3 regions of the Agarivorans aestuarii genome follow, and region 2 is predicted to be linked to each of the others. Evidence: predicted binding sites of a transcription regulator. Region 2 holds the regulator's gene; each other region holds the start of a gene.
The links. The regulator LexA, encoded in region 2, represses DNA repair genes until DNA is damaged. The targets are predictions, from matches to a motif close to TACTGTATNNNNATACAGTA.
Positions count from the first base shown of each region.

Region 1 (7,652 bases), 1.8 Mb from region 2:
AGAGAGCACGAAAGTGCTCAGCAACTAGAACTTATGATAAGCAACATGGGGCGGTTTAAAAGCAAAGCATTGTTTGAACAGTTGGTAAACAAAAAGGCTTTAATAGAAGGCATAGACCCAGAGATGGCGCAAATTAGCTTTCTTAGTTTGATGGTGTTTCCATTCTTAATGCCTGAGCGTTTATTGGAAGCTAATCAAATTGAATTATCGAAACAAAAATTTTTAAAACTTGCCGATCACAACGTTCAGTTGCTTGAGCGTGGATTGTTTAAATCAAAGGAACAACGTAATGCAGCTCAATAAACCTTGGTTGATTTTCCCAGGCATTGCTATTGGTATTTTTTTTCTAGTTCTCGCCATTACGACTAAAGAAGTGGCGCCATTAAATGCTCAGCATCAGTCGTCTCGATTGGTTGAAGTGACGGAACTAAAGCAACAAGCTGCAGCACCTTTGGCCATTGCTTACGGTAGAGTGGAGCCTAAAACGAGCTGGGAAGCTGTTGCAGAAGTGAGTGGCAACCTAGTTTATCGCCATCCCTTGTTAGAAGAAGGGAGATTTTTACCCAAGGGTACGCTGTTACTTAAAATTGACCCTCTTGAGTACAGCTTAAAAATGGTGCAAGCAGAGGCCAATTTAAACGCAAGCATGACTCAGCTGGCTCGTTTAACTCAAGAAGAAACCAACTTAAAAACCAGCTTAGATATTGAGCGCCAACGCGCTTTGTTGGTAGATGAAGAGTTCAAACGTAAACAAAAGCTTAAGGATCAGAACCTGATTTCTAGCTCGGAGCTAGAAAACCAAAAGCAAAATGTATTAATTCAAAATAACGTGGTTCAAGAGCTTGAGAATGCCTTGCAACTCATCCCCGATGATAAGCGAGTTGCTGAAGCACAACTCGCAGTAGAAAAAGCCAAGTTTGAAGATGCCCAGCGTCAACTTAGTAAAACGGAGATTGTGCTGCCTTTTGACGCCAAAATTGCTGAAGTAAATATTGAAACCGAACAAGTAGTTAATTTGCAATCGGTAATGGTGGTAGCGCAAAAGCTGGATGTGATGGTGGCAGACGTGCAGTTGTCACTCAATGATATGCGCCATCTAGTGAGCAGTGTACAGCATTATCAAAACGCCTTGGGCTTGCCATCTATTGACGAATTAGAATTTGAAGCATCGATAAGCCTAGTGGCTTCGGGAATAGAATATCGTTGGCCAGCCAAAGTAACCCGTGTAGCTGAGTCAGTAAGTGTTGAACAAGCCACCGTTGGCATGTTCTTAGAAGTCGCACAAGACATTGCCAGCATGGATTTAGCTCAACAAATCCCATTGACTAAGGGCATGTATGTACAAGCGACGATAAAGGGCTATCCGCAGCAACACTTTGTGGTGCCAGAAAGAGCGTTGCACGGCAGCAATATTTACCTGATGGACAGCGAAGACAAGCTGAACATTGTTCCAGTGACTGTGATATTTAGAACTGAGCAGGGTGTGGCAATCAGCGGAGATATTAGCAGTGGTGAGCAGCTGATTCTTAATGATCTTATTCCAGCGGTAGAGGGGATGAGCCTGCGAGTAGAGGAAGCGCCAAATGCTTAATTTCTTTATTCGCCATCCTACCTTAGCAAACTTGGTTATGGTGAGTTTTCTGCTGCTTGGCTTCAGTAGTTTAGGCACCTTGAAGCGAGAAACCTTTCCTGAATTTACTAACCCTTTCATTATCGCAACTGTGGTTTATCCCGGCGCTTCACCCAGTGAAGTAGAGGAAAGCTTATGTATGCGTATGGAAGATGCTGTAGATGGTTTATCGAGCATCGAAGAAACCCGTTGTGAAGCGGTTGAAGGGCTAGGCTCACTAGTAGTGAAACTTGACGGTAACGCCGACGTTGGCCGAATGTTGGTGGATATTCAAACTGAAATCAACGCCATTAAGGATTTTCCTGAGCAAATTGAACCGCCAGTGGTTAAAGAAATGGACTGGGCGGAACCCGTTGTAGATATTGCCATTAGCGCGCCAGCGTCTTGGCCTGATTTGAAAGCCTACGCCGAAGAGCTTAAACAAAGCCTAAAGGTAGATTACGGCGTGGCCATGGTGAGCGTGAGTGGTTTCTCAGATCATCAGTTGCGGGTTGAATTAGATCAAACAGCGCTGCGCAGGTTAAACCTAAGCGTTAATGACGTTGCCAATACCATTAGCCAGCAAAACATTAATTTGCCGGCCGGGACCATAGAGCTTACAGATAAAAACTTATTGATTCGTTTTGATCAACGTAAGCGTGATCCTCTTGCCTTAGCTAAAACGGTAATTGCATCAGATAACAATGGCAGCGTGGTGTACTTGGGAGATATCGCCAGCATCAGCGACAGGTTTGAATTAGATGAAGAGAAAATACTGTTCAACAACCTTCCTTCTGCAGTACTCAAAATTAGCAAAAATAAAGCCGATGATGCCTTGCGCATCAAACAATCGGTACAGCAGTTTGTCGACGACCAAAGGCTTATTAGCCCTGAGGGGGTGAGCTTAACCCTCACCAATGACATGTCTTCGCTATTAAGCGATCGCTTAAACATGATGCTTAAGAATGGTTGGCAAGGGATTATCTTGGTGTTTTTGAGTATGTGGCTGTTTTTCTCGTTGCGATACTCGTTCTGGATAGCTGCAGGCTTACCGGTTGCCTTTATGGGTGGTTTGTTCCTGATGTCGGTATTTGGGCTGTCGATAAATATTATGACGCTGGTAGGCCTACTTATGGCTATTGGCATCATGATGGATGATGCGATTGTTATTGCGGAATCGATTGCCGCTCACCTAGAGCGAGGGCTAAGCGCCGACCAAGCAGTGGTTAAAGGGGTTAAAAAAGCTGCGCCTGGGGTTATCTCGTCGTTCTTCACCACAATTTTTGTATTGGGTAGTTTAATGTGGTTAGACGGGCAAATGGGTGCAGTATTAAGCGTGGTGCCCATGGCTTTGTTATTAGTACTTTGCATTAGCTTGGTAGAAGCGTTTTTGATCCTGCCTAACCACCTTCGTCATACCTTGCAGCATCAGGGTATTGAAAGGCCCACAAGTGGCTTTAAAGCAAAATTTCTAAATGCTTTCGAAAGTTTTCGACTAAATAAACTTGTTCCAGCCGTTACCTTCATAGTGAAGTGGCGTTACATTTCACTTGGTGCAACTTTGGGCTTGTTGCTGTTGTCGTTCTCTTTGGTGATTAGCGGATTGGTAAAATTCACCGCCTTTCCAGAATTAGACGGTGACATCGCAGAAGCCAGAATTATTCTGCCGCCAGGCTCAAGTTTAAGCCAAACCGAAGCCTTAGTGACGGAAATTGTTAATGCAGCGCAGCTGGTTGGGAAAGAGTTCACCAACAATAACAACGAGCCGCAAACGCTGATCCACGATATAACCGCGCAATACAATTTTAATGCTGATGCCGGAGAGTCAGGCCCTCACGTGGCTACCGTGCGCCTAGATCTGCTTTCTGCAGAGGTCCGCAATAGTTACATAGAAGATTTCATTGCTGCTTGGCGGGAACAGGTAGGTGATCAAGCATTACCTTTAGCTTTAGCTTTTACCCAACCGACAATGGGCCCAGCTGGGCGGGCGATTGAAGTGCGTTTACAACACTCCAATCTTGATACTTTAAAATCTGCATCGGTTGAGCTGCAGGCTTACCTAGGTAAGTTCCAAGGTGTGAACAGCATTCTAGATGACATGCGCCCTGGTAAAGAAGAGGTAGTGATTTCACTTCGAGGAGGGGCGGAGTCGTTTATGGTTAACGGCCAAATGGTGGCGGAACAACTTCGTGCTTCTTACCAAGGTACCATAGCTGATGAGTTTCAGATTGGCCCAGAGAATATGCAAATTGATGTAAGGTTAAACAAGCAACAGTCCGGAAGCTTACAAGCATTAGCTAACTTTCCGATTGTGCTGGCCGATGGCCAACAAGTACCTTTATCGTCCATCGCAAACATTGAGTATCAACGGGCTTATGTGCGTATCCAGCGCATTAATAGCTTGCGTACAGTAACGGTAATGGCTGATGTCGATACCCGGGTAGCGAATACCAATGAAGTGATGCAATTGGTACAAGGGAGTTATCTGCCTGAGCTTCAGAAGCAGTTTCCTGGTTTGCGTGTTGATTTTGAAGGAGAGGCTAAAGAAAGTGCCAAAGTAGGGGCTTCATTAAGTAAAAGTTTTGCCATTGGTATTTTTGGGGTTTTTGCTATTTTGAGCTTCCAGTTTAGAAGTTATTTAGAGCCAGTGGTGGTGCTTACGGTTATTCCCATGGCCTTAATAGGCGTATTGTGGGGCCACTTTTTGTTAGGCCATAACTTAAGCATGCCGTCTATTTTGGGCTTTATTTCCTTAGCGGGCATTGTAACAAATGACTCTATATTGCTGGTGCAGTATATCCGGCACCACTTGGATGAAGGGGATGACGTTTATCAGGCTGTTGTTAACGCAAGCAAAGAGCGTTTTAGAGCGGTGTTTTTAACCTCCTTAACCACTGCTGCCGGCTTGCTTCCGCTTTTACTCGAAACCAGCTTACAGGCTCAAGTTGTGCAGCCTATCGTGGTGTCGATAGTGTTTGGTATTATTGCTTCTACCATGATGGTGTTGTTTATTATTCCAGCAGCCTATGCGGTACTGGCCGATTGGAATTTAGTACACAAACATCAATCGTTGTAGAGGGACTAAGGCTTAAAACGGGTGAGCTATTAATAAGCTGTTTGCAGCCAATTGTTAGCGAATTCTCAGACAAATTAACTGTAAAAGACTGGATGTATATCCAGTCTTTAGGTTAAGCTAAGCGCAGTTAGTTTAGGAGTCTATGCAGTGATCGCTACCATTAAAGGTACCTTAGAAGAAAAAGTCCCACCGTTTGTTTTAATTGACGTAGCCGGAGTAGGCTACGAGATTCAATTACCCATGAACTGTTTTTATCAATTACCTGAACTGGGTGAGTCTGTGCGCTTGTTAACTCACTTTATTGTGCGAGAAGATGCCCAGTTGCTTTATGGTTTTCATGATAAGGCTTCTCGCTCCTTATTTAGAGAATTGATCAAGGTAAATGGTATTGGTCCTAAAGTAGCCTTAGCCATACTATCGGGCTTAAGTTGTGAGCAGTTTGTGTTTGCCGTTAAACATGAAGACTTATCAAGCTTAGTAAAAGTGCCTGGCATCGGTAAGAAAACTGCTGAACGCTTGCTAGTCGAAATGAAAGACCGCTTGAAAAACTGGAACGTAGAACTTCCAGAAACGCCAATAAGTGATAGCCTAAGTAGCCATGGAGATTTACCCTTACACGCAAGTGTAGATCCTAAAGATGAAGCTACCGCAGCGCTAGAGTCTTTGGGTTACAAAGGTAACCAAGCAGATAAGTTGGTTAAACTAGTGTGGACCAATGGCATGAGCAGTGAAGAGCTGATCAGAGAAGCCTTAAAAGCGGCACTGTAACAAAGGTATTTTAGATGATTGAAGCTGACCGTTTAGTAGCAGCCACGCCAATAGTAGAAGAAGAAACAGTTGATCGCGCGATTAGGCCCAAAAAGCTTGAAGATTACACTGGTCAACAAGCGGTTGTAGAACAGTTAGAAATATTTATTGAAGCCGCTCGCCGTCGTGATGATGCCCTAGACCATTTACTTATATTTGGCCCGCCCGGCTTAGGTAAAACTACTTTGGCTAACATTGTGGCCAACGAGCTAGACGTAAATATTAAAACTACTTCTGGACCGGTGTTAGAAAAAGCCGGTGATTTAGCGGCGCTACTAACCAATCTAGAACCAGGCGATGTATTGTTTATTGATGAGATCCACCGTTTAAGTGCCGTGGTAGAAGAAGTGCTTTACCCTGCCATGGAAGATTATCAGTTGGATATTATGATAGGCGAGGGCCCTGCGGCGCGGTCAATTAAGCTAGACTTACCACCGTTTACCCTTATCGGTGCAACCACCCGCGCAGGTATGCTTACTTCTCCTTTACGTGACCGTTTTGGCATTGTGCAACGCTTAGAGTTTTACAAAACTAAGGACTTAGCCGATATCGTTAAACGAAGTGCCCATTATCTTAATTTAGACTTAGATGAAGAAGGCGCTTGGGAAGTAGCAAAACGTTCCCGAGGCACTCCTCGTATTGCAAATCGTTTGTTACGTAGGGTACGCGATTTTGCAGATGTTAAGTTCGACGGAAAGGTGACTCAGAAGATTGCAGCCCAAGCTCTTGATTTGCTTAGTGTAGACAGTGCAGGCTTTGACTACATGGATACCAAGTTGCTTAAAGCGATTACCGAGACTTTTGCTGGTGGCCCGGTGGGTTTAGACAACTTGGCAGCTGCAATTGGCGAAGATAAAGAAACCATAGAAGATGTGCTTGAACCATTCTTAATTCAACAGGGTTTTTTGCAACGCACTCCTCGTGGGCGTATCGCTAGTGATAAAGCCTATTTACACCTCGGTTTAGACCTTCCTAAACGATAAAAACGCTGTCGTTTAATAACGACAGCATTGCTAAAAAATAGGCTTAAAGTGTTTAATTTTAAGCCGTTATCTCAGTTTTCTTTGTCAATTATCTAAATTAAGTGTTTAGAGTCTTAACCTTGGGCACCAGCCTGTGTATAGTAATTTGTAATTATATATTTGGGATAGATGTAATGTCGGTTTTAGCTGTTCGGGTTTACTACGAAGATACCGATGCTGGCGGGGTTGTTTATCATGCCAACCACATAAAGTACTTCGAACGGGGCCGTACAGAGTGGCTTCGTGACTTAGGCTATGATCAAGACGTACTAATGAAACAAGATTTATGTTTTGTGGTGCGTTCGCTAAATATTGACTACAAACTTCCTGCTTTATTCAATCAAATGCTCTCGGTGGAAACCACCATCGAAAAAATGAAGAGAGCCAGTTTGGTGTTTGAACAAACCATTAGAAATGCTGATCAACAAGTCATCGCCCACGGAACGGTCACTGTAGCTTGTGTCACATTGTCATCAATGAAGGCCACGGCCATTCCTGAAACATTAAAAGAGGATTTACTCGGTGCACTCTGATATGTCATTTATCGGCTTGTTTTGGCAGGCGAGTCTATTAGTTAAGTTTGTAATGTTATTGCTAGTGAGTATGTCTGTTTATTCGTGGGCAATGATCATTAACCGTAATCGAGTATTAAAAGCAGCTAAAACCGCCAGTGATGCTTTTGAACAAAAGTTTTGGTCCGGTGTCGACCTTAACAAGCTTTATCAAGAGAGCAATGCCCGCGCAGACCACCTGCAAGGAATGGAGCAAATTTTCCATTCAGGCTTTCGTGAGTATGTGCGTTTACATAAAACCAGTGGCCGCAGCGCCGACGCGGTAATGGATGGTACGTATCGTAGTATGCGTGTGTCGCTATCTCGCGAAGTTGAATCCTTAGAAAACCAATTGCCTATGCTGGCCACCATTGGTTCGATTAGCCCATACATTGGCTTATTTGGTACCGTATGGGGGATTATGAATGCCTTTATCGCTCTAGGTGAAGTGCAGCAGGCCAGCTTAAACATGGTTGCTCCAGGTATTGCAGAAGCCTTAATTGCAACAGCGATGGGATTATTTGCAGCTATTCCAGCGGTAATTGCCTTTAACCGCTTTTCAACGGGTGTTGCTAAGCTTGAGCATG
Region 1 is NZ_AP023033.1:2,175,570-2,183,221, forward strand. Features, by position in the region: gene K5609_RS10135 (TetR/AcrR family transcriptional regulator) at 1-303, shown strand, start outside; gene K5609_RS10140 (efflux RND transporter periplasmic adaptor subunit) at 290-1,591, shown strand; gene K5609_RS10145 (efflux RND transporter permease subunit) at 1,584-4,685, shown strand; gene ruvA (Holliday junction branch migration protein RuvA) at 4,833-5,453, shown strand; gene ruvB (Holliday junction branch migration DNA helicase RuvB) at 5,468-6,475, shown strand; gene ybgC (tol-pal system-associated acyl-CoA thioesterase) at 6,649-7,047, shown strand; gene tolQ (protein TolQ) at 7,037-7,652, shown strand, end outside.
Region 1: ruvA (Holliday junction branch migration protein RuvA) is a predicted target of LexA. The motif match lies at 4,772-4,791, and genes of this name have one in related genera.

Region 2 (7,652 bases):
AAGCCATTGAACCATTGGTAGCAAAAGGGGTAAACACAATTATATTAGGTTGTACCGAGCTTCCTCTGGTAAGAAAGCAACTAGAGCAAGCCTTCCCTAACTTAAATTTTATTGATCCAATGGAAGCGGTGGCAGAACGCGCAGTTGAGATATACCAACAAGCAGAACAAGCCTTAAAACAAGGTGCTTTGACCGAGGTGATTCCTGCAATTAGCGAGATTCATAACAATCAAGATATTGTAAATTATGTGCTAAGCCGCGCTCGCGTTTAAGCTTGTGTTATTCAACCAAGAACGGGTTCTTGGTTGAATAAGCGTGCATTATTGCTAATGCGCTAAGCAAGACTAATTACTTGAATGGGGTTCGGCTACGAAGCCGTTTTATTCTTAGCGTGTTTCCAGTGGCTAATTGCTTGAAGGTGTTCTGGATGAATACCACAACAACCGCCTATGATAGTGGCGCCAAGTCGCTGCCACTGCTTTACAAACTCCAGGTACTCTTCAGCCGACAAACCCTTAGTTTGATTTAATGAGCTATTGGCTTTGTGGCCCGCTTTAATTGGACCAAAGCTATTGGCGTAGGCACCAATTTCTAGCGCTTTTCCAAGCTTTTCACTTAGCACTTTAGTCTGTTTAATCGCCTCTGCCATTACCTCGGGAATAGAGCAGTTAAACAGTATTCCGTCTGCGCCAGCATCACATACTTGTTTTACTGCCTCTGTGACTAACTCGCCAGACCTAAGTTTTACCTGTTCATCGGGAGCATCTTGCAGCGTGAAGGAGTAATACTTTTTCTTGTTGCTGTTTTTAAGAGCGCGCTGAATAGCTGTAAACTCTTCGATGCTAGAAATGGTTTCGGCAATCCAAATATCTACATAGGGTTCTTGGGCGCTTACCAAGGCGTCGAGAATACTCATTGCTTGTTTTGGCTCAAACAAGTCTGGTCGGTAACTGCCTAATACTGGTGGGATAGCGCCGGCAACAATAATGGTGCGGTGGGTATTGCTAAGGGCATCTCTCGCTACAGAGTTTGCAATCTCAGCCGCTTGTTGCGCAAGCATTGCACCCTGGCGCTGAAATAGCTCTTGGCCTAGATGAAAAGGCACACAAGCGTAGCTGTTTACGGTAATTATCTCGGCGCCGGCATCAATAAAGTTTTGATGGGCTTGGCGCACTAAAGCAGGGGATTCAATCAGTGCTTGAGCACTCCATAAAGGTTGTGAAAAAGGTGCGCCCATTCTTTTAAGCTCTCGGCCCATGCCACCATCTAGCACTACTACATGTTTACCCATAACTTCTTATACCACCACTGTGAGCTGTTCGAACTATCATGGTGAGTCTAATTCAAATTCGATATCAAAATAATGAAATTTGTTCATGTTGATTAAGCTAGCTCTACCTTTAAGCATGCTCAATGAAAAAGTTCAAAGCTCTATGAAGTCGTTTAAGGCTAGTAACATCTGGAGGGCATTTTAGCGCTAAAGTGGATTGTAAAAACGCAGCAGCATAGGCTTTATTCATCCCACTGCTTATGAACTACTCTTAAGGCTAGCAAGCACTTAAGTCTTGGCATGAAAGCGGCAAATATAAACCGTATCTTAGTGACCAGTCGCAAAATGATCATTTTGGACCGAGAGGAGCAATACCATTTGCTTCATACGCGCATTTTAAAAAGTGTTCGACACGCCTAATTTAAGCAATAAACGTTTTAGTTGTAGTTATTATCAAACATTGAGAGAACATACATGATGAACAAATTTATAGTTGCCCCCCTTGCCTTAGCCACTTTGAGTATTTGAGCATTGCTAAGGCTCAAATAGAGGTAACTCGCGATAATTATATTGTGGCTGAAACATCTAAATATTTTGCAGTAACCGAAGCTAAAGCAACGGATGGTGTAAATTCTTGGCGGCATTTTCGTGTACCACCGTTAACCGAAGATCAACCTATTGTTCGAATGAACCGTGACACGATCTACTCAACAGCGGTTGTAGATACCGAGAAGGGAGCCAGTATTACCCTTCCTGACTTCGGTGAGCGTTTTGTTATGGTGCAGTTTACTGATGAAAATCATCAAACCTTCGATATGGTATATACCCAAGGCAACGAAACCCTAGAAGTACCAAATTCAACCAAGTTTATGTTTGCTATGGTGCGAGCGTATTTACCGAATATTCACGATCAACAAGAGATTGCAGAGCTTAACAAGTTGCAAGATAAGCTAGTAATTGATGCTGCCTCTAGCGATGATTACCCAATCTTTGCGGGCTACGATTTAGCGACTTTAGCAGCCAAATTAGAGCCGGTGAAAAAAGGCATACTAGAAGAGATAGCAGCACAAGGCGTTGGCGATTCAGAAAAAATGTTTGGCACTAATGATTACACTATTGCAGAAAAGCGAATTCAAGGGGCTGCTTACGGCTGGGGCGGCGCCACCTTTAAAGACAATGTATATCAGTACTCGGCTAACTTTGAATCAACCGAATGTCACTCGGTGACCTTTGAAGATCCTAAGAATAAAGGGTTTTGGTCATTCACCGTTTATAACGATGATGGCTTTATGTTTAATGACGACGCAAGCACCAACAGCGGTGTAGCTAAGCCAAATGCAGATGGTAGTTACAGCGTGTATTTTGGTTGTGATGAAGACAAATACGGCGCAAACAACATTCCGTTAACCGGGCTTAAAGAAGGGCAAGAGTGGAATGTATTGGTTCGTCACTATGCACCAAGCAGCCAACTCGCCGATGATAACATCGACCCCAGTAAAGGCATCATGCCCAGCAAATAAGTAATCTGATTTAGTTACTTATAATATGGGTCTGCACACGCAGGCCTTTTAGTTTGCAACGAGCTTCCAAGCGGATCCTCCGATAAACTTTTCCCAAGTCTAACTACCTTAAGCTAGTTTTTAACTCGCTTATTTGCAAATTGAAGTACCCGATTTAGTCTGAAGGAGTACAAAAAAATGGAGAGATATGACATCGCCATTATATTAGATGTAAGTGGCTTTATTCAGTCGTTATCTTTAACCTCAGCCTTAATTTACACCATTCTTTTTTCAAGGCTTTTCTGAAGTTTATTGGCATCATAGGGTTTCATGGTCTTCCACGTTTGACACTCTTTGCGAGGCCGTCCACAACCTAAGCACCAACCTTTGGGGCCGGAGAAATTACAAACATCAAATATGTAAGGACCGCTTAAGAGTGAAATTATTTATAAAATCGGTTGTAGTTATTACGCGGGTTCATGTTTAGTTTTCCGTTTAAGCAAACTCAAAAACGCTAAAAATTCCGCTTAGTACCGAAATTTAGTGTTAGAAATTCACTTAATAGTGAAATAAATTTTAAAGCTGGTGCGAATGTTTTTGGGTTTTCACTTTTAATTTCAGCAGCTTAAAGTTGGTTCGTGTTCGAGCGGAAAATTTCAATTTTTCGTATGTTTTCGCGTCATGTTTTACGGTTAAAAGTAGCGCTATAAAAAACCTTTCTAACTCAGTTTTTGTCCAGAGATTTGTTATACCAGTCGATAGGCTAACAAGGTTTTGCCCCATTATGTGTTAACTATAGAGTAAAGGCTTTCGCCTGCGGCGACGTCATTTTTCTTTGACGAGCAAAGAAAAACGAAGCAAAAAGAAAACTCGCCCTGCATCTTCTTAGATCCTCCGTTGCGCATTCGCAAGGGAGTTGAAGTAACTCGCTACGCTCAAACAGACTTCAACTCTGCTCCCTTGTTCATTTGCGCTACTCGGCGAAGATGATGGGATTGAAAAGCATGGTCTTGGCTATAGAGTGTGTGAAACGGTTTTGTCCAATAGCGAGTTAGCTTTACTCTTCGTATCTTTCTTTTATCCTGAATTCTATCTATTTGTGACTGGTGTCACGAAATATCGGGTGTAGTTTCAAAGTAGCGGAAAGAATTCCAATGAAACTGAATCCTACAAATAAGTCACTGATTTAGATAAAGCCTTGCTTCATTATCTATGCTGTATATACTAACAGTGCGCTGTATAAACCTACAGGTAAATTATGAAGCCCTTAACACCTCGTCAAACCGAAGTCTTTGAACTTATTCGCCGCCATATTTCCGATACCGGAATGCCGCCAACTCGCGCAGAAATTGCCAAGGAGTTGGGCTTTCGCTCAGCTAATGCGGCTGAAGAGCACTTACGTGCTTTAGCTAAAAAGGGCGCTATTGAGATGATCCCGGGGGCTTCGCGTGGTATCCGTTTAAGTGAAGCGTACTTGCCCGCCAGTGCCAATGAGTCTGCGGCCGAGGAAGCAGAGCCGGGTTTACCTTTAATTGGCCAAGTGGCTGCCGGTGAGCCTATTTTGGCGCAAGAGCATGTAGAGTCGCACTATGCGGTAGATGCTAATCTGTTTAACCCGCATGCAGATTATTTGCTGCGGGTGCAAGGTATGAGCATGAAGGATATTGGCATAATGGATGGTGATTTACTGGCTGTGCATAAAACCAATGATGTTCACAACGGCCAAGTGGTGGTGGCGCGTTTAGAAGACGATGTTACGGTTAAGCGTTTTGAGCGCGACGGTAAAATGGTTTACCTGCATCCAGAGAATGAAGAACTCTCTACTATTGAAGTTGATTTAGAATATCAAAGCATCGAAATTGAAGGTTTAGCGGTAGGCATTATTCGCACTGCCGATTGGATGTAAGCCTTACATAGCAATAAGTTCCGCCTTTTTTAAGCCCAAATCAGCCTGATTTGGGCTTTTGTCGTTAGCATCACATCTTTCGTGTTTATCCATAAAAATCTCAACAATATATTTACATTTCTTTAACTTAGGGGTTAATTTATAAGCAGTAGCTTGTATTTAGCTGTTGCTGTCTACTACTTTTGGGGTGGGGGATTTCCCTTTTTCTGCAGCTACTTTCCTAGTTTGGAGAGTTGTTGTCGTTGGCTACTAGCAAAGGAGAGCGCTGTGGGCCGATGGATTCAGCTAATAATGCTGACATTCTTTTCGTCGCAAGTATTTGCGCAAGAAATGTCATTCAACTTACGTCCGGGTGTTACCGCCATTAGTGAGCAGGTTTATGGCCTGCACATGACAATTTTTTATATTTGTTGTGCTATTGGGGTGCTGGTGTTTGGCGCCATGTTCTGGGCTATTTTTCATCATCGCAAGTCTAAAGGGGCCAAGCCGGCTCAATTTCATGAAAGTACCAAAGTAGAAATTATTTGGACCATCGTTCCTTTCATTATTTTGATAGGGATGGCGATTCCTGCCACTAAAACCCTGTTGGCCATGGAAGATCCTTCCGATGCCGATATCACCATTCAAGTAACAGGGTCCCAGTGGAAGTGGCATTACAAATACTTTGACCGTGAACTGGAATTCTACAGTGTGCTGGCATCTGATATGGATGAAGTTAACGGCAAGCTGGAAAAACGCAAAAACTACTTGCTTGAGGTAGACCGTCCGCTGGTATTGCCCATCGATAAAAAAGTGCGGTTCTTGATGACTTCAGAAGATGTTATCCACTCCTGGTGGGTACCTGATTTTGCAGTTAAGAAAGACGCCAACCCAGGCTTTATTAATGAGGCTTGGACCATCATTGATAAACCCGGCATATACCGCGGCCAGTGTGCTGAGTTATGTGGTAAAGACCACGGTTTTATGCCGATTGTGGTTATTGCTAAAACTCAGGCCGACTACGATACCTGGTTAGCCGAAGAAGAAGCGGCTTATCTAGCTAAGAAAGCCCAAGAGTTGGAGCTGGTGGCTATGACCATGGAACAAGATGAGCTGATGTCGCTGGGCAAAAAAGTCTACGACAAAAGCTGTGCGGCTTGTCACCAAGTTAATGGTGAAGGTTTACCGGGTGTATTCCCTGGTCTTAAAGACAGCCCAATTGCGGTGGGGGATGTAACTAAACACATCGAAGTGGTTGTACACGGGGTACCAGGCACTGCAATGCAAGCCTTTGGTAAACAGCTAGGTTTAAAAGAACTGGCTGCTGTAATTACTTACGAGCGCAATGCTTGGGGTAATGATACCGGTGATTTAGTGCAGGCCAAGGATGTTGTGGCCGTGCAAAACGCAGCGCAGTAGGGAGAGAAATAATGAGCACGATTAGTGACGTTCATGCTGACCATGACGAGCACCATCACGGCGCCCCTCGCGGCCTTATGCGTTGGGTATTAACCACTAACCACAAAGACATTGGCTCTATGTATTTGTGGTTCAGTTTTGCCATGTTTATTACCGGTGGCGCAATGGCTATGGTTATTCGCGCAGAACTGTTTCAACCTGGCTTACAGCTGGTTGAACCTAACTTTTTTAACCAAATGACCACCATGCATGGCCTTATTATGGTGTTTGGTGCAGTAATGCCAGCCTTTACTGGATTGGCTAACTGGCTGATTCCAATGATGATTGGCGCGCCAGATATGGCCTTACCTCGGATGAATAACTGGAGCTTCTGGATTCTACCTTTTGCTTTCACCATGCTGTTAGCTTCGTTATTTATGGAAGGCGGTGGCCCCAACTTTGGTTGGACTTTCTACGCACCGCTTTCTACTAACTACAGCCCTGATAGTACTGCCTTGTTTGTATTCTCGGTGCATATTATGGGCATCAGTTCGATTATGGGGGCGATCAATGTGATTGTAACCATTATGAACTTACGTGCACCCGGCATGACTTACATGAAGTTACCGCTATTTGTGTGGACTTGGTTTATTACCGCATTTTTGTTGATTGCTGTGATGCCGGTATTAGCGGGTGCAGTGACCATGGTGCTTACAGACAAGTATTTTGGCACGTCGTTTTTTGATGCCGCCGGCGGGGGAGACCCTGTACTGTTTCAGCACATATTCTGGTTCTTTGGCCACCCCGAAGTTTACATTATGATTTTGCCGTCATTCGGCATTATCTCGGCGATTGTTCCAGCCTTCTCTCGTAAAAGGTTATTTGGTTATGCCTCGATGGTTTACGCCACTGCATCTATTGCTGGTTTAAGCTTCATTGTGTGGGCGCACCATATGTTTACTACTGGTATGCCTGTTGCGGCTGAGTTGTTCTTCATGTTTTGTACCATGCTGATCTCGGTGCCTACTGGGGTGAAGGTATTTAACTGGGTAGCCACCATGTGGCGCGGTTCAATGACCTTTGAAACGCCGATGTTATTCGCACTGGCCTTTATTGTGCTGTTCACCATAGGTGGGTTCTCGGGATTAATGCTGGCGATTACGCCGGTGGACTTCCAATATCACGACACTTATTTTGTGGTGGCGCACTTCCATTATGTATTGGTAACTGGCGCGGTATTCTCGATTATGGCTGCTGCTTATTATTGGCTACCCAAGTGGACTGGCAACATGTACGACGAAGGTTTGGGTAGGTTGCACTTTTGGTGTTCGCTTATCTCGGTGAATGTGCTGTTCTTCCCTATGCACTTTTTAGGCTTAGGTGGTATGCCACGGCGTATTCCAGACTATGCCCTGCAGTTTGCCGATGTTAACGCCATTGTGAGTATTGGTGGCTTTGCCTTTGGTTTGTCTCAATTCATCTTCTTGTACATGGTTATCAAGTGTATTCGAAGCGGTGAACCTGCTCCGGCTAAACCTTGGGAAGGCGCAGAGGGCTTAGAATGGGATGCATTGCCATCGCCAGCGCCTTACCACAGTTT
Region 2 is NZ_AP023033.1:392,892-400,543, forward strand. Features, by position in the region: gene K5609_RS01845 (aspartate/glutamate racemase family protein) at 1-272, shown strand, start outside; gene K5609_RS01850 (homocysteine S-methyltransferase family protein) at 368-1,291, opposite strand; gene K5609_RS01855 (DUF1254 domain-containing protein) at 1,795-2,790, shown strand; gene K5609_RS01860 (DUF1289 domain-containing protein) at 3,045-3,215, opposite strand; gene lexA (transcriptional repressor LexA) at 4,028-4,675, shown strand; gene coxB (cytochrome c oxidase subunit II) at 4,967-6,073, shown strand; gene ctaD (cytochrome c oxidase subunit I) at 6,085-7,652, shown strand, end outside.

Region 3 (7,652 bases), 2.0 Mb from region 2:
ACCGCGTAAGAGATAAAGCCCAAAGCGATACCGTCTGCGATAGAGAACGACAGTGGCATTAAAATAGCTACAATCGCTGCTGGAGCAGCTTCAGTAAGGTCTGTCCAATCTACATTAATTAAGCCCGATAGCATTAAGGTACATACGTAGAACAGTGCGCCAGCTGTTGCATAAGCTGGAATCATACCCGCCAACGGCGAGAACAATAGAGCAAGAATAAACAGAATGCCCACAACCACAGCAGTTAAACCAGTACGGCCACCGGCTTCTACACCAGCACCACTTTCAATGTAAGAAGTAGTGCTTGAAGTACCTAATAATGAACCGGCAATAGTAGCACTAGAGTCTGCCATCAACGCTTTTTTAAGATTAGGTAAACGGCCTTTCTCGTCAAGCAAGTTACCGCGTTGGGCAACTGCCGTTAAGGTACCTGCAGTGTCGAATAAATCTACAAACAAGAAGGCAAAAATAACGCTAATCATGGTGACATCTAAGGCACCCATAATATCTAGCTGTAAGAAGGTCGGCGCTGGATTTGGTGGCATAGATACAATGCCGCCATATTGGGTGTATCCCAATATAATAGACAGTACCGTAATTGCTAGGATAGAGATTAATACGCCGCCTTTTACCTTGCGGTATTCAAGGCCAATAATTAAGAAGAAACCTAAAGCAGCCAGAATCATCTGGTGCGGGTTTTCGCTGCCTAAACTTACTAAAGTAGCTGGGTTATCAACCACAATACCTGCGTTTTTAAGCGCAATAAAACCAAGGAATAAACCGATACCTGCAGCAATACCTACACGTAAAGTTTGCGGAATCGAGTTAATAATCCACTCACGCACTTTAAATAGGCTTAGCAAAATGAAGATAACACCCGACAAGAACACTGCACCTAAAGCAACCTGCCAAGTATGGCCCATGCCTAGTACAACGCCGTAGGTGAAAAAGGCATTTAAGCCCATGCCAGGCGCTTGAGCAATTGGGTAGTTAGCGTACAGGCCCATAATGAAACAGCCAATGGCCGCAGCCAAACAGGTTGCAACAAATACTGCACCTTGATCCATCTCTGTAGCAGCAAGCATGCTAGGGTTAACAAAGATAATGTAGGCCATAGTTAAGAAGGTGGTTAAACCTGCAATGACCTCTGTGCGCACATTGGTTCCGTGCTCTTTTAGCTTAAATAATTTCTCTAACATAGCGGCGTATGTTCCTTGGACAGACAGTTGGTTATTTGGACCACTAACAGGCACTCCGTTATGCTGCTAGCAGAAATCGCGTGGCATTATATTCATCCCAAATCTAAGAAGCTAGCCGATGATGCAACCAACCTGCGCTAGATCAGCAAAAAAAGCTAAAATCACCAACTCATAGCGTTAATATGCGTCGAGTTGCTGAGATTATTTAGTTTATATGGGAATTTTGATACTTTCTTGATAGTGATTATCATGCTAGCCACTATTAAGAAAACAATCAGTTGAACAGTAGCTTTATTGCTCACAAACAATTATTCCAACGAAAAGCACATAAACAGACTTATATTCAAGGTTTCTAGCTGATAAAGTCCTATTCATACTAGTAATACAATTAAAAGGTGGCTTTGTGTCTACACTATCTTCACTTCACCCTCAGGGCTTATGGCAACACTTCGAAACCATGTGTTCTATTCCCCACCCCTCTAAACATGAACAAGCAATGATTGACTGGGTAATGGGTTTGGCCGCTGAGCACCAACTTGAGCATTTTCAAGACGAAGTTGGCAATGTAATCATCAAAAAGCCAGCCACCGCTGGCATGGAAGATCGCCAAGGGGTAATCTTGCAAGCCCACTTAGACATGGTGCCGCAAGCTAATAACGACACTCAGCACGACTTTACCAAAGATCCCATCCGCCCTTACATAGATGGCGAGTGGGTAACCGCAGAAGGCACCACCCTAGGTGCAGACAACGGCATTGGTGGCGCATCAATACTGGCCATTTTAACCAGTAACGAGATTGCTCATGGCCCTATAGAAGCCTTGTTCACTATTGACGAAGAAGCAGGAATGACCGGCGCTTTTGGCTTACAAGCTGGTGTATTAGAAGGCAAACTGCTGATTAACACCGACTCAGAGCAAGAAGGTGAAGTGTATATGGGTTGTGCTGGCGGCGGCGATACTAACGTAAGCTTCCCCCTAGAACAGCAAGCTACTAACGCAGAGCAACTAGCCGTAGAGTTAACAGTTAAAGGCTTAAAAGGCGGTCACTCAGGTTGTGACATTGATACCGGCCGAGCCAACGCTAATAAACTGTTAGTGCGTTTATTAGCAGCTCTGCAGCAGCAAGGCATTGAACCAGTAATTTGCCAGATTCAAGGTGGAAGCCTGCGCAATGCCATTCCTCGCGAAGCAAGCTGTACCTTGGTATTTAATGCAGCCAAGCAAGCCGAACTTGAGCAAGTTATCGAACAGCAGCGCAGCCAGTTCATCGATGAATTTGGCTTAGTTGAAACAGGCTTAAGCATTAGCAATGAGCAGCTTACTACTCCAGAGCAAAGCTTGAGCACAAACTTATCTCAACAACTTATCGCCAGTTTAAATGCCTGCACCAATGGCGTGGTGAGCATGAGCCAAACGGTAACAGGTGTTGTAGAAACTTCGCTAAACCTGGGCGTAATTAGCCAAACAGAATCCACTATCGACGCTAAAATTTTAGTCCGCTCGCTTATTGATTCAAGCCGCTTACAAGTAGAGGCAAGCCTAGCTTCACTATTCAGCTTAACCGATGCAGAAGTAAGCCATACTGGCGCTTACCCTGGTTGGAAGCCTGAAGCAGACTCGGTAATGAAAAGCGTAGTTCAACAAAGCTACCAAGAGCTATTTGGCAAGTGCCCAAATGTAATGGTTATTCACGCCGGCCTAGAATGCGGTTTATTTAAAAGCGCTTACCCAGAGTGGGATATGGCATCGTTTGGACCAACCATTAAGTTTCCACATAGCCCAGACGAAAAGGTAGAAATTGCCGCGGTAGAAAAATACTGGCAACTACTAGTTAGTGTACTTAACAACATTCCAGCTAAAGCCTAATTAGTTAAGCGAAAAGCAAACTGGTTTATTAGCCTGTTTGCCTATCATCCTTAACATGAAGATAAGCAAAGATCTTATCGCTACGTTTTGAGTCTTTGGCTTAAATGTAAGTACAGCTAAGCGACTTAGCTACGACCGAGACCTCACTAAGTAGTTAAGGGCTCGAAGGGCAAAACCAGTTGTGGTGACTGGTTTTGCTGCTCATAGGCCAAACCAATATGTAAACCTATCAGTCGAACGGCCTTACCTTTTCCTCTAGCGAACGCTTCTTCAAACAATTCTAATAATGCCGACTCATCAATACGCTGACACTGTTGCTCTTTAGTGGTTTGTTGAAAGTCAGCAAACTTAATCTTCACCCCAAGTTTATTCATTTTGGCTTGCTTTAAATGCTTTTCACTACGCCGCTTTAACTCTGGCAGCAAAGCTAACAAACGCTCAATCAAAATAGCAGGATTGCCTTCATCTTTGGCAAAGGTGCGCTCTACAGCCACGGATTTTCGCTTACGATCGTTACTTACCGCCCGCTCATCCACCCCTTGGCAGCGCAACCATAACATCTCGCCAAACTTCCCAAATAGTTGCTTTAACTTATCTTTATCGGCTCGGCGAATATCACCGCCAGTATATAAGCCTTGATGGTGCAACTTTTCAATACTCACCTTGCCCACCCCAGAGATTTTTTCCAACGCCAGCGTCTCGATAAATTCGCTCACTTGCTCAGGCTTAATTACATACAGGCCATTGGGCTTGTTTAAGTCTGAAGCAATTTTGGCTAAGAACTTAACTGGTGCTACACCAGCAGAAGCTGTTAGACCTGTTTTAGCAAAGATATCTTGGCGGATTTGCTCTGCAATAAGAGTGGCTGAGCCTTTGCAGGCCTCACTATTGCTCACATCCAAAAAGGCTTCATCTAAAGATAATGGCTCAATGGCGTCGGCGTAATCATGAAAAACACTTTGTACCTCTCGGCTCACTTCCTGATAAACCTGCATGCGCGGAGGCACCAATACCAAATGTGGGCAAAGTTGCAGTGCTTTATGGGTTGGCATGGCTGAGCGAACACCATATTCACGCGCAAGGTAGTTACAAGTCGTCAACACCCCGCGACCGCTGCGCATGCCGCCTACAGCCAAGGGAACGTTGGCTAGCTCTGGCTGGTCTCGCATTTCTACAGCTGCATAAAAACAGTCCATATCTACATGGATTATTTTACGTTGTATTGGCTGTAAATCTGCCACAGCTATCGCCTCAAAACTGTATATAAAAACAGTATAAATATTAGTATTCAATTTGCCAAGTGAACAATTTAGCAAATAGCATGAGGAAACCAGCTGTTAGCTATAGCTTGATGAAATCACCTTGAGTACTATTGCTAGATTAAATAGGCAAAAGGAAGCTCAAGCAGTGAATGATGCTCGTGTTAGTCAATTAAGTGTTTATCCGATCAAATCAACCGCAGGTATTCATCTAAATCATGCCTTTGTTGAAGAACATGGCTTAGCCTTTGACCGACGCTTTGTGGTTTGCCAACCGGATGGCAAACAAATTACCGCACGTACTCACCCAAAGTTGGCTCAAGTTCATGCTGCGCTTACCCAAACAGGTTTGCAGCTAAGAGCCGAGAACATGCCAAACTTAGCGATACAATATGCCGAGTTCTCTAGTCACTATAAAGAGATAATGATTTGGAAGGATACAGTGCAAGCCCAGCATTGCAGTGAATCTTACGACCAATGGTTTAGTCGCTATTTGGGGGAAAAATGCCACTTAGTATTTTTTGGTGAACATTCATCTCGTTTGGTAAAACAGCGTGAAAGCCAAGTCGCCTTTGCCGATGGTTACCCACTGTTACTGATCTCAGAAGCATCACTTGAAGACTTGAACCTACGCTCTACCACCAAACACAGCATGGAACAATTTCGCCCCAACTTAGTGGTTAAAAATACCGATGCTTTTGCCGAGGACGGCTGGAAGCGCTTTAAGATTGGTGAAGTAGAATTTGAAGTGCAAAACCCTTGCTCACGTTGTGTATTTACCACCCTTGACCAGCGCACTGGTGAGTTTGATGCCAACAAAGAACCACTTAGTACTCTAGCTAAGTATCGCCAAGGTGAAGACGGCAATCTTTATTTTGGGCAAAATGTCGTTGCGCTTAACAGCGGAAATATTAGCTTATACGACCCAGTAGAAGTGCTTGAAACTCGCACACCAGAGCGTTACCCAGAAAACGTAAATAAACGAAGCCAAGCTTCCCCAGACAAACAACAGTGGCAACAAGGTGAGGCACTTGAGTTACGTTGTTTAGCAGTAAAACAAGAAACTCACGATGTAAAAACCTTTATCTTTGAGGCCCCCGAGCAAACCTTGAGCGAATATTTGCCAGGCCAATATATAGGCTTCGAGTTTGAAGTTGACGGAAAGCCACTGCGCCGCAACTACACGCTTTCTAGCTCCCCTACTCGCCCACAACGCTTAGCCATTACCGTTAAACGGGTGCTTAATGGCCAAGTGTCTAACTGGCTTCATGATACCCTCAAGCCAGGCATGAGCTTAAAAGCCCATGCCCCTGATGGCGATTTTCATGTTAAGCAAAGTAGCAATGCCAAATTACTTTTACTCTCCGCCGGTAGTGGTATTACCCCTATGTTGTCGATGCTACGCTATTTAAGTGATTTGAATATCGACAGAGATATTGTGTTTTTGCATAGTGCTCATAGTGAAAATGACCTCATTGCCGAGCAAGAGCTAGCGCTACTTAGCCAAAGCTTTAGTCACTGCAGTATCCGCTATACACTCACCCAACAAGCCCCTGAAAACTGGCAAGGCTATCAAGGTCGCCTAAACCGAGGCATGTTAATGGATGTAGCAGATTTAGAACAACGCGCTGTGTATGTATGTGGCCCGCAAACCTTTATGCAAAGCGCTAAAGAACAACTGTTAGCCTTAGGTTTACATGAAGACGATTATTACGAAGAGAGCTTTGGTCATCACGCTACCACGAGTTCAGAGACTAAAGCGCTGAATATTTTATTCGACAGTTGGGATACCTACCTTCAAGGCAACAATCAGCAAAACTTATTAGAGCAAGCAGAACAAGCAGGCCTAAACTTACCTTACTCTTGCCGTGGCGGCTTTTGTGGCAGCTGCAAAGTTAAGCTGCAAAGTGGTGAAGTTGAAGTACTAGAAGATAGCGGATTAACCGACGATGAAAAACAACAAGGCTATATCTTGAGTTGTAGCTGCATTCCCAAAGAAGATGTCTGCGTTACTCAGGATTAGCAAAAACCTAATCATTATTAAACTAACAGGAAGACAATATGAAGTTTCTTCACACCATGGTTCGAGTTAAAGATCTCGACGAGTCCATGCGTTTCTACTGCGATTTACTTGGCATGAGCGAAGTGCGTCGTTACGAAAGCGAACAAGGGCGTTTCTCTCTCATCTATTTGGCTGCCGATGAAGACATTGAGCGAGTAAAAGCCGAAAACGCGCCTTGCTTAGAATTAACTTACAACTGGCCAGATGAAAATGGCCAACAGGAAAGCTACACCGGCGGTCGTAACTTTGGTCACATTGCTGTGTCAGTAAAAGACATTTATGGCTTGTGCCAAAAACTGCAAGATGCCGGTATAACTATTAACCGCCCACCAAGAGACGGCCATATGGCATTTATCGTTTCTCCAGATGGGATCTCTGTAGAACTCTTGCAACAAGGAGAATCTCTACCTCCACAAGAGCCTTGGGCATCTATGCCAAGCACTGGTTCTTGGTAAGAATTAAGGCCTTAAATAACAGCTTGTAAACTTGGCGATACGGAATAAAAAACTGTATCGCCCTTTAGATTTGACCAGGGAGTCAAATAATTATAGGAAAGCGAGAGTAAAATTTGATAAACTGCTTACAATTGTAAACACATTGTGAAGCCGCATTAATGGATGAAAGCGACAAGATTATCGCCGAACTGCGCGAGCAAAATCGGCATCTACAATCCCAACTCGATGACACTAAAAACCTTCTTAATATTGCCCTAAACGACAGCGGACTTGTGCTTTGGGAGCAGGATATTCCTAGTGGTAGGCTTAGTCTTTACAATTGTGAATACGGAAAAATTTGTGGCATTTCAGCTTCTGAGCAAGAAGCACTCTACGAAAATTGGAAATCTAACCTTCACCCCGAAGACAAAGAACTAGCTATTGATGCTTTTGAATCGATGATTCGTGGGCATAGCAATGAATACAATATTGAATATCGCATGGTACATCAAGATGGCAGTACTCGCTGGATTAAAGACCGCGGTACCATTCAAGAGTATGATCGCGACAATAACCCACTTCGAGTGATTGGCACGCATATCGATGTCACGCAACTACGCGTAGACCAACACCGCTTATCTAAGTTGGCTCACCATGACACCTTAACGGGTTTACTAAACCGCCATGCATTTGAAACGGAGTTCAACCGATTTTGCCAAACCATAGATGCCAACGGCGGCACCTTAATGTTTGTCGATTTAGATCAATTCAAACCAATTAACGACCAGTATGGCCATACTGCGGGCGATCAAATACTAAAAGCTTGTGCTA
Region 3 is NZ_AP023033.1:3,093,359-3,101,010, forward strand. Features, by position in the region: gene K5609_RS14370 (NCS2 family permease) at 1-1,199, opposite strand, end outside; gene K5609_RS14375 (aminoacyl-histidine dipeptidase) at 1,603-3,066, shown strand; gene dinB (DNA polymerase IV) at 3,213-4,307, opposite strand; gene K5609_RS14385 (hybrid-cluster NAD(P)-dependent oxidoreductase) at 4,474-6,348, shown strand; gene gloA (lactoylglutathione lyase) at 6,387-6,842, shown strand; gene K5609_RS14395 (GGDEF domain-containing protein) at 7,001-7,652, shown strand, end outside.
Region 3: dinB (DNA polymerase IV) is a predicted target of LexA. The motif match lies at 4,322-4,341, and genes of this name have one in related genera.